Regions from separate parts of the Streptomyces sp. NPDC007088 genome, predicted to be linked through region 1. Evidence: riboswitches for the same ligand, from Rfam matches in the RefSeq annotation. Region 1 holds a riboswitch; the other holds the start of a gene.

Evidence for each region. Region 1 has a riboswitch for cyclic di-AMP ahead of ACFYMP_RS24695 (M23 family metallopeptidase). Riboswitches for the same ligand answer to the same signal wherever they lie in the genome.
Region 2: another riboswitch for cyclic di-AMP. It lies ahead of ACFYMP_RS28085 (transglycosylase SLT domain-containing protein); the one in region 1 lies ahead of ACFYMP_RS24695 (M23 family metallopeptidase).

The regions. Positions count from the first base shown of each region.
Region 1 covers NZ_JBIAFO010000017.1:131,211-135,391, forward strand. The annotation lists gene ACFYMP_RS24690 (PP2C family protein-serine/threonine phosphatase) at 75-1,514, shown strand; cyclic di-AMP (ydaO/yuaA leader) riboswitch at 1,729-1,868, shown strand; gene ACFYMP_RS24695 (M23 family metallopeptidase) at 1,881-3,023, shown strand; gene ACFYMP_RS24700 (aldo/keto reductase) at 3,155-4,099, shown strand; gene ACFYMP_RS24705 (PrsW family intramembrane metalloprotease) at 4,160-4,181, opposite strand, start outside.
Region 2 covers NZ_JBIAFO010000024.1:79,682-83,862, reverse strand. The annotation lists gene ACFYMP_RS28090 (DUF1345 domain-containing protein) at 1-609, opposite strand, end outside; cyclic di-AMP (ydaO/yuaA leader) riboswitch at 1,624-1,809, shown strand; gene ACFYMP_RS28085 (transglycosylase SLT domain-containing protein) at 1,814-2,641, shown strand; gene ACFYMP_RS28080 (SDR family oxidoreductase) at 2,853-3,815, opposite strand; gene ACFYMP_RS28075 (SRPBCC family protein) at 4,003-4,181, shown strand, end outside.

The DNA of each region.
Region 1 (4,181 bases):
CCGCTCCTGGGGGGAAACGTGAGGAGAGCACGGAAACGGCAGGAGCGGGGCGCAGAGCGGGCGGGAGGCGAGCCGTGGGGACGCGAAAGCCCGACGAACACGGCGCTCCCGAGGAGCGCGGCGCCCCCGGCACGGGCGGTGCGGACCGCGTTCCCGGCGAGTACGGCGCCGTCGGCGGCCGGGACGGGCCCGGCCAGGACGCCGGGTCCTTCGCCGGGGCGGAGGGGGGCGGTGCCTCCTCCGGTCCTGCCGACGACGACCCCCGCACCGACTACAAGCCGGTCCCGCCGCCGCCCCCGCTCGTCCTGGGCGGGCGCGGCAGGCGGGACCGGTGGGCGCGGGCCGTCGTGCGCGCGCTCCCGCCCCTGCTGCTCGCCGCCGGTTTCGTCTTCGGGCTGACGGCGCCGCCCACCTACTTCGCCGCCCCCTTCTTCACGGCCGCCCCGTTGATCGCCGCGCCCTTCTCGGGGCTCGTGGTCACCGTGGGGACCGGGGTGGCGGGGCTCGTGCTCGCGACGGTCCTGCACCTCGCCCAGCACAACCTCTCGACCGCGGCGTTCGTGATGGAACTGATCACGGTGGCCGTCGTGTGTCTCCTGGCCGCGCTGATCAATCTGGTGATCCGGCACGGCGGCCGTCAGCTCGCCTCCGTGCAGCACGTCGCCGAGGCGGCGCAGCGCGCCGTGCTGCCGGTGCCGCCCGGCCGGATCGGCGGCTTCGACATCGCCGCGCAGTACGAGGCCGCCGAGGCCGACGCGTTCATCGGGGGCGACCTCTACGCCGTGCAGGACTCCCCGCACGGCGTGCGCATGGTCCTCGGCGACGTGCGCGGCAAGGGGCTCGGCGCGGTCGAGGCCGTGTCCGTGGTGATCGGCGCGTTCCGGGAGGCCGCCGAGCAGGAGTCCACCATCGAGGGGGTGGCCGCCCGGCTGGAGCGGGCGCTCGCCCGGGAGGGGGCGCGGCGCCGCGCGCTCGACGCCTTCGAGGGGTTCACGACCGCCGTGCTCGTCGAGATCCCGCACGGCGGCGGCGTCCTGCGCGTCGTCAACCGCGGGCACACCGAACCGCTCCTGCTGCACCACGACGGCCGGGTCCTGGTCCTCTCGCCCGGCGAGCACGCCCTGCCGCTCGGCATGGGGGAGCTGGGCACCTGGCCCGACCGCGCCGAGGAGACGGAGTACCCGCCGGGCGCGATGCTGCTGCTCTACACCGACGGGCTGTCCGAGGCGCGCGACACCCGGGGCCGCTTCTACGATCCCGTCGAGCGGCTGCGCGGACGCGTCTTCGAGCATCCCGCGGCCCTGCTCAGGACCCTCACGCGCGAGGTGCGCGACCACACCGGCGGCGCCACGACCGACGACATGGCGCTGCTCGCCGTACGCCGTCCGCGCTCCGGGGCCGCCGCGGTCGCTCCGGAGCGCCTTCGGGAGGAGAGCGCCGACGCCGCACAGCACCCGGGACCGGACGGCCGGCATGGTCCGCACGGATCGTCCGAGGGTGGTCACCGAGGGTGAGAAGGTGGACGCGCTTCCATAACAACTGACGCACCGTCAGTTTTCCGCCCCCTCCGGATGGGCGGTCAACTCGTCCGGATCGGATGCCCCATGTCCGTTTAAGCCCAGGCCGGAGCCCGTAATGATCAACGGGAACGGCTTGGAATCCACGCCTCGTGTCTATTAACGTTCGATAACGCAGCGCGGTCGTCCCAGCCGTCAACAGCGACGGCTCCGCGCGCACGCGCCGAATCCCGCGAGGGAACCGGGGAACCAACTTCCTGGGGTGAATCGGACATCGCGTCCTGGTGTCCGTAGGAGACCTTCCTGCTCCGAACCCGTCAGCTAACCCGGTAGGCGAGAAGGAAGGAAAGGAGTGCCGCCCTCGTGGCGTCCAACCCGCCTGCCCCCGCTCCCACCGGGTCCGCCCCCACCTCCTTCTACGACTCCGGGAGAGCCCACGGCCCCGGCCCCGACGGGGGCTCCGGCCCCCGCCCGGTGCCCGAGCCCGGCACCGGGGAGTGGAACCCGACCGAGGAGACCGTCGTCCCGGTGCGCGGCCGGCACCGCGTCGCCAGGCAGCGCGGCGGTCTCGCGCGCAGCTCGACGGTCCTCGGAGTCGGCGTCCTCGCGGCCGTCGGCGCCGGCGGTATCGCCACCGCGCAGGAGAAGCCGAAGGTCCAGCTGTCGCTTCCCGAGTCCTTCCCGAAGCTCAAGGACGTCAAGGACGCCCTGCCGGAGGCCAGGTCGCTGCCCGGAGTCGGCACGCTGATCGACGACGTCGCGGGCGAGGACGGCGACGCCCCCGCCCAGCTCGCGGCCAACCCCGCCGCCTCCCCGCTCACCAGCGCCGGAGTCACCCAGGCCGATCTCGACCAGGGCACCACCGACGCCGGTGAGGCCCTGCGCGCCCGCATCCTCACCCAGGCCGAGACCCAGGCCGACAGCGCCGACCGGAGCGCTCAGCGGGCCGCGGAGGCCGCCGCCGCGCGGGCCGCGGCCGAGCACGCCGCCACCGAGCAGAAGAAGGCCGAGACCGCGCGGAAGAAGGCACAGGCCGAGGCCAGGGCGAAGGCGGAGGCCGAAGCGAAGGCCAAGGCCGAGGAGGAACGGCTCGCGCGGCTCGCCAGGAGCTACACGCTGCCCGTCGCCTCCTACACCCTCACCTCGCACTTCGGCGACGGCGGCTCCATGTGGTCCTCCGGCCACCACACCGGGCTCGACTTCGCCGCGCCGACCGGGACCCCGCTCAAGGCGGTCCACTCGGCGACCGTCAAGGAGGCCGGCTGGTCCGGCGCCTACGGCTACCGCACCGTCCTCGAACTCGACGACGGCACCGAGCTCTGGTACTGCCACCAGTCCTCGATCTCGGTGAGCGCGGGCCAGCAGGTCACCACCGGCGACGTCATCGGCCGCGTCGGCGCGACCGGGAACGTCACGGGGCCCCACCTGCACCTGGAGGTCCACCCGGGCGGCGGCGCCGCGATCGACCCGATGGGCTGGCTCCGCAGCAGGGGGCAGAACCCCTGATCCGGCGCCGCCCCGCACGCCGGGTACCGCCTGTCCCGCCGGGCCCCGGTCCGCGCGCGAGAGGCGGTGGGCGGCGTACGGGGCGGCGGTATCCGGAATAAGCGATGCCGTTCCCGGCGTTGAGAGCGCACATGACCTCCACGCGCACACTCGGCTCCTCCGGCATCGACGTCTTCCCGCTGTCCCTGGGCGGCAACGTGTTCGGCTGGTCCGCGGACCGGGAGCAGTCCTTCGCGGTGCTGGACGCCTACGCCGCGGCCGGCGGCAACTTCGTCGACACCGCCGACGCCTACTCGCACTGGGTCCCGGGCAACAAGGGCGGCGAGTCCGAGACGATCATCGGGGAGTGGACGCGGGCCCGCTCCAACCGCTCCGACGTCGTCATCGCCACCAAGGTCGGCTCCCACCCCGACTTCAAGGGGCTGTCCCCCGCCACCGTCAAGGCGGGCGCGGACGCCTCCCTGCGCCGGCTGGGCACCGACTACATCGACCTCTACTACACGCACTTCGACGACACCTCCGTCGAGGTCGGCGAGATCATCACCGCCCTCGACGAACTCGTGAGGGCCGGCAAGGTCCGGGCGATCGCCGCGTCCAACATCTCGCCCGAGCGTCTCCAGGAGTCCCTGGACTTCTCCGACCGCGAGGGCCTGGCCAAGTACGTCGCGCTCCAGCCGCACTACAACCTCGTCTCGCGCGACACCTACGAGGGCGCCCTCCAGGACGTCGCCTCGCGCGCCGGACTCGCGACCGTCCCCTACTTCGCGCTCGCCTCCGGCTTCCTCACCGGCAAGTACCGCCCGGGGACCAGCGTGGAGAGCGTGCGCGCCGAGGGCGCCGCGAAGCACCTGGAGACCGAGCGCGGGCAGAAGGTCCTCACCGCCCTCGACGAGGTCGCCCAGGCGCACGGCGCCGAGGTGGCGACCGTGGCCCTGGCCTGGCTCGCCGCCCAGCCCACCGTGGCCGCGCCGATCGCCAGCGCGCGCACCCCCGAGCAGCTCAAGGCGCTCGTCGCCGTCGCCGGCCTGGAACTGACCGAGGACGAGCTGAGCCGCCTCACCACCGCCTCCGCCTGAGGCGGCGGCGCGGCCCCGCGACCGGCCCCCCGCACCACCCGGCCCGCCCCGGCCGACGTCCTACGTCTGGCCGGTGGCGGGC
Region 2 (4,181 bases), on a different contig from region 1:
CGTGGTGGCCAGGACGCTCGTGCCGAACACGTAGGAGAGCAGGCAGTGCCGCAGGGCGATCGCGCGGACCCTGGAGCTGGAGACGGCGGTGTCCGAGACCTGATAGGTCATGCCCAGGTTGTAGCTGAAGTAGAGGAAGTCGCGGTACGTCGGCGGCTCCTGGGAGTTGAAGTCGATACCGTTCCCACCGCCCCCGGCGCCGTAGTAGGCGTACGCGTAGCGGGCGGAGTACATGAGGTGCAGCGCGGCCCAGGACGTGAACACCCCGCCCAGCGCCACCGCCGCCGCGGCGTTCCCCTTTCCCGACTTTCCGTCCAGCAGCAGCACCACGATGGCGATCAGTCCGCACAGGGCGGTCCCGACGACGACGCACTCCTCCAGCGCGGGCCGGAAGTCCTCACGGCTGGCGTTGCGGTGCGTGCCCTCGGCGTCCATCGGCCACAGCGTGAGCCAGCCGGCCAGGACGAAGACCAGTTCCGTCGTGGCGATCCCCGCGAGGACGCCGAACGCCGCGTCGACCAGTACGCCGACCAGGACGCCCGCCACCACTCCGAGGGCCGTCGCGCGCACCAGCCGGGCAACCGCGGACAGGGGCAGCCAGATACTCATGGCACGTGACCGTACGGCCCGGCGCGCGTGGCGCGGGGCCTCTGCGCAGCGCAGCGGTCGCCCTCCGGCCCCCGGGGGAGGAATCTTCACCCCGACGGGGCAAGCGACCGGATCCCGGCCTGTGCCGCTGCGCGCCGGGGGCCGGGTGTATACGTACGCGCACGGGTGGACGCCCCCCCCACCGGGTGCGGGCGTGCGATGGCCGAACCACCGGCGACACGAACGCACTTGGGCGCCAACAGACAGCCGTCCGGGTTTGGCGTTCCGTCATTGGCCGCACCCGGCAGGGAATTCCGCGCATTACCTCCCGGCCCGGTGCCGGTGCGCGGTGCGCGGTGTCGGTCTCGGTGTCGGTGTCGCAAGGGTGAATGCCGGGGGCTGAATGCCGATGACGAATTCATTGATCAATTCCATGGGGCAAAGGAGAGGGCGGGACCGCCGGGGAGAGGGGCGCCGTATCCGTTGGTAATCAGACCCTCACGCGATCATTGCCCCGGAGTCCTGGAGTCCCGGAGTCTGATCTCGACCGCCCGGCGTGATCTTTCGCTCCGCCCCGGCGATCTTCCCCGTAGCTCGCCGCCCCGTTTCCCCCGCGTGATCTTTCCCCGTCGGCCGCCTTTCCCGGCCGAATGGAGACGGGCCGGTCGGGGGCCGGAGGTGTCCTCCGCGTCCTTCAGTGCGTCCGGGGGCCGGTCCGGCGCCGAAACGGCCCGTTTGTCGCACCTTATGAGGCATTTGTGGCGATGTGCGCGCGCCGGTCCTCACCTACGTCGGGGTGGGATCGCCCCCTTCCGCGACAGAGCAAAACGCACTAATCGGACTCGGTGGCGAGGGTCACTTTCGCGTGAGGCGACTCCCGCGGGTGTGCGTCCATTCCTTTCCCTGCAAAGAAAGTTGACACCGCGAAGAAAGCAGGGGAACTCGCGGTCATCCCCGTTGATCATGTAAATGCTTTGTGATCAAGAATGCGAAGCTTGTCCGATCCGGCGCCTCTCGCTTAACGTCACGGTCCATCCGGGCAGAACGCCGAATCCTGCCGCTGTCCGGAAACCCGACCTATTCACGTACGGCAGGAGCGGGGGACCCAGGTAAGTCGCCGATCCGGATTCCGGAACGGCTCGGGGTGAAGTCGCGTTCATCGCGGCCAGGCATCTCCAGCCTGAACCCGACAGCTCACCTCGTAGGCGACGGAGAGGAACGCACCATGCCTGCACTGGGCAACAATCGTCGTCGCACGTCCCGGTCGCTGACCCGCGGACTGATCGCCGTGAGCACGGGGGGAGCCGCCCTGGCCCTTCCCCTGTTCGGCGCGAACATCGCCTCCGCCGCGCAGTCCCACCCGGCGGCCGAGCAGAAGGCCGCGGCCGGCGCCCCGGCCGCGGACACCGCCCCCGCCGCCTACTCCGTGGTCTCCGGGGACACCCTGGCCAAGATCGCCAGGAGCCACTCGGTCGAGGGTGGCTGGCACAAGCTGTACGAGGACAACCGCCAGGCCGTCGGCGACAACCCCGACCTGATCCACCCCGGCCTGAAGCTGACCGTCGGCGGCAAGGGCGAGGCCAAGGCGTCCGGCGCCTCGGCCGGGCGGACCGGCGCCGACCGCGCCGACCGCTCGCAGCGGACCAGCACCCCGCCCGCCGCCCCGGCGAAGGCCGCCACCGAGGCCGCCGCGAGCAAGACCGCGGCCCCCGCCGCGCAGCCCGCGACGTACACGAACGACCTCGACGGCTGGATCAAGCAGTCGCTGGCCATCATGGCCGAGCACGGCATCCCCGGCAGCTACGAGGGCATCCACCGCAACGTGATGCGTGAGTCCTCCGGCAACCCGACGATCGTCAACGACTGGGACTCCAACGCCGCCGCCGGCACCCCGTCGAAGGGGCTGCTCCAGGTCATCGACCCGACCTTCCAGGCGTACCACGTGCCCGGCACGTCCATGGACAGCTTCGACCCGGTCGCCAACATCACCGCCGCGTGCAACTACGCCGCGCACGTCTACGGCTCGATCGACAACGTGAACGGTCCGTACTGAGGCCGGACGTCCCCGGACGCGCACGGATGACGGGTGGGGGAGGAGCCGGCGGGCTCCTCCCCCACCCGTCACTGCCGCGCCGGGCGTGAGGCACCGGACGGAACAAGGCCGGCGGACCTCGCGCGGGGCGCTCCGGCCGCCCCCGGAAAGCTCCGTCCGCTGGGCACACCGGTGAGCGGGGCCTGCCGGCGGAACGCCCGAGCGCCGCCGCTCAGCCGGTGGGCCCGCGGTCACGGTCGCTCCCGGAACCGGGGGACCGGCCACGCCCGCACCCACGGCCGTGACCTCCGGCCTCGTCGGCGCGCCCGGCCGCCGCCGCTACCCCGCCCTCCCCCAGAGGACCGCTCGCCGCGGCGCCCCCTTCCCGCTCCAGGTGCCGCATCAGCCACCGGGAACGAAGGGTCACCAGTGGCGGCAGCCAGGCACGGGCGAGCCGGACTCCGCGCACCCACTGCTGGGCGTCGACCGTGGCGGCACGGCGTTCGACCCCGCGCACCAGACGCTCCGCGACCACAGGGGCCGCGTAGGTCCGGGAGGCGGGCCACGGCAGCGCGGACCGCAGCGCGCGCAGGGCACGGGTGGAGTCGCCCGCCCGGATCATCTCCGTGTCGGCCCAGCTCAGATACGCCACCCCCACTCCCACACCCCGGTGCGCCACCTCGGCCCGCAACACCTGGGCGAAGGTCTCGGCGCCCGCCTTCGAGGTGCAGTACGCGCTCATGAGGGGGGCCGGTGCGAGCGCCGCGAGGGAGGACACCTGGAGGTAGTACCCCCGGGTGCGCAGCAGATCGGGCAGGAAGACCCGTGCCGTCACGGCACTGCCCACCACGTTCACCTCGACGACCCGTCGCCACTCGTCCGGATCGGAGTCCACGAACGGGCCGGTCTCCGCGATGCCCGCGTTGCCCACCACCACCGAGGGAGAGCCGAAGCGGGACCGCACGAGCGCGGCCGTCCGCTCCATCGCCCCGGCGTCGCTCACGTCCACCACCCACCAGTGCGCGGACCCCTCAGGAAGCGCGGCAGCCGTCCGCGCCAGCTCCTTCGCCTCCAGCCCCAGCAGCGCCACCCGGGCGCCGCGCCGCACCAGCGCCCCCGCCATCCCGGCGCCGAGGCCGCGAGCGGCCCCGGTCACCACCGCCGTACGGCCGTCCAGCGAACGCGCGACAGACATGGCACCTCCACACGACGCGACAGGTGGCCCCCACGCCCCAAGGATGCCCGTCGCCAAGGCCGACTGCCTCACGGCGGGCGGCCACCGGTACCGGGACGGCCGCCGTCCCCGCGCGGGCGAGCGCCCCGGGGCCTAGCGTGGGACGCGCGGCGGGCAGAAAGCGGCAATCGGACGGTGGAGGGACCCCATGGCCGTACGGCACCGGTTGATCAGGAAGCCTCCCTGGGACGTCTGGGCGGTCCTGTCCGACGTGGAACGCTACGGGGACTGGGTCGTCGGAACCGCGCGGGTCGAGCCGGAGGAAGGGCGCTGGCCCGAGCTGGACGCCGTGGTGCGCTACGCGATCAGAATCGGGCCGCTCACGCT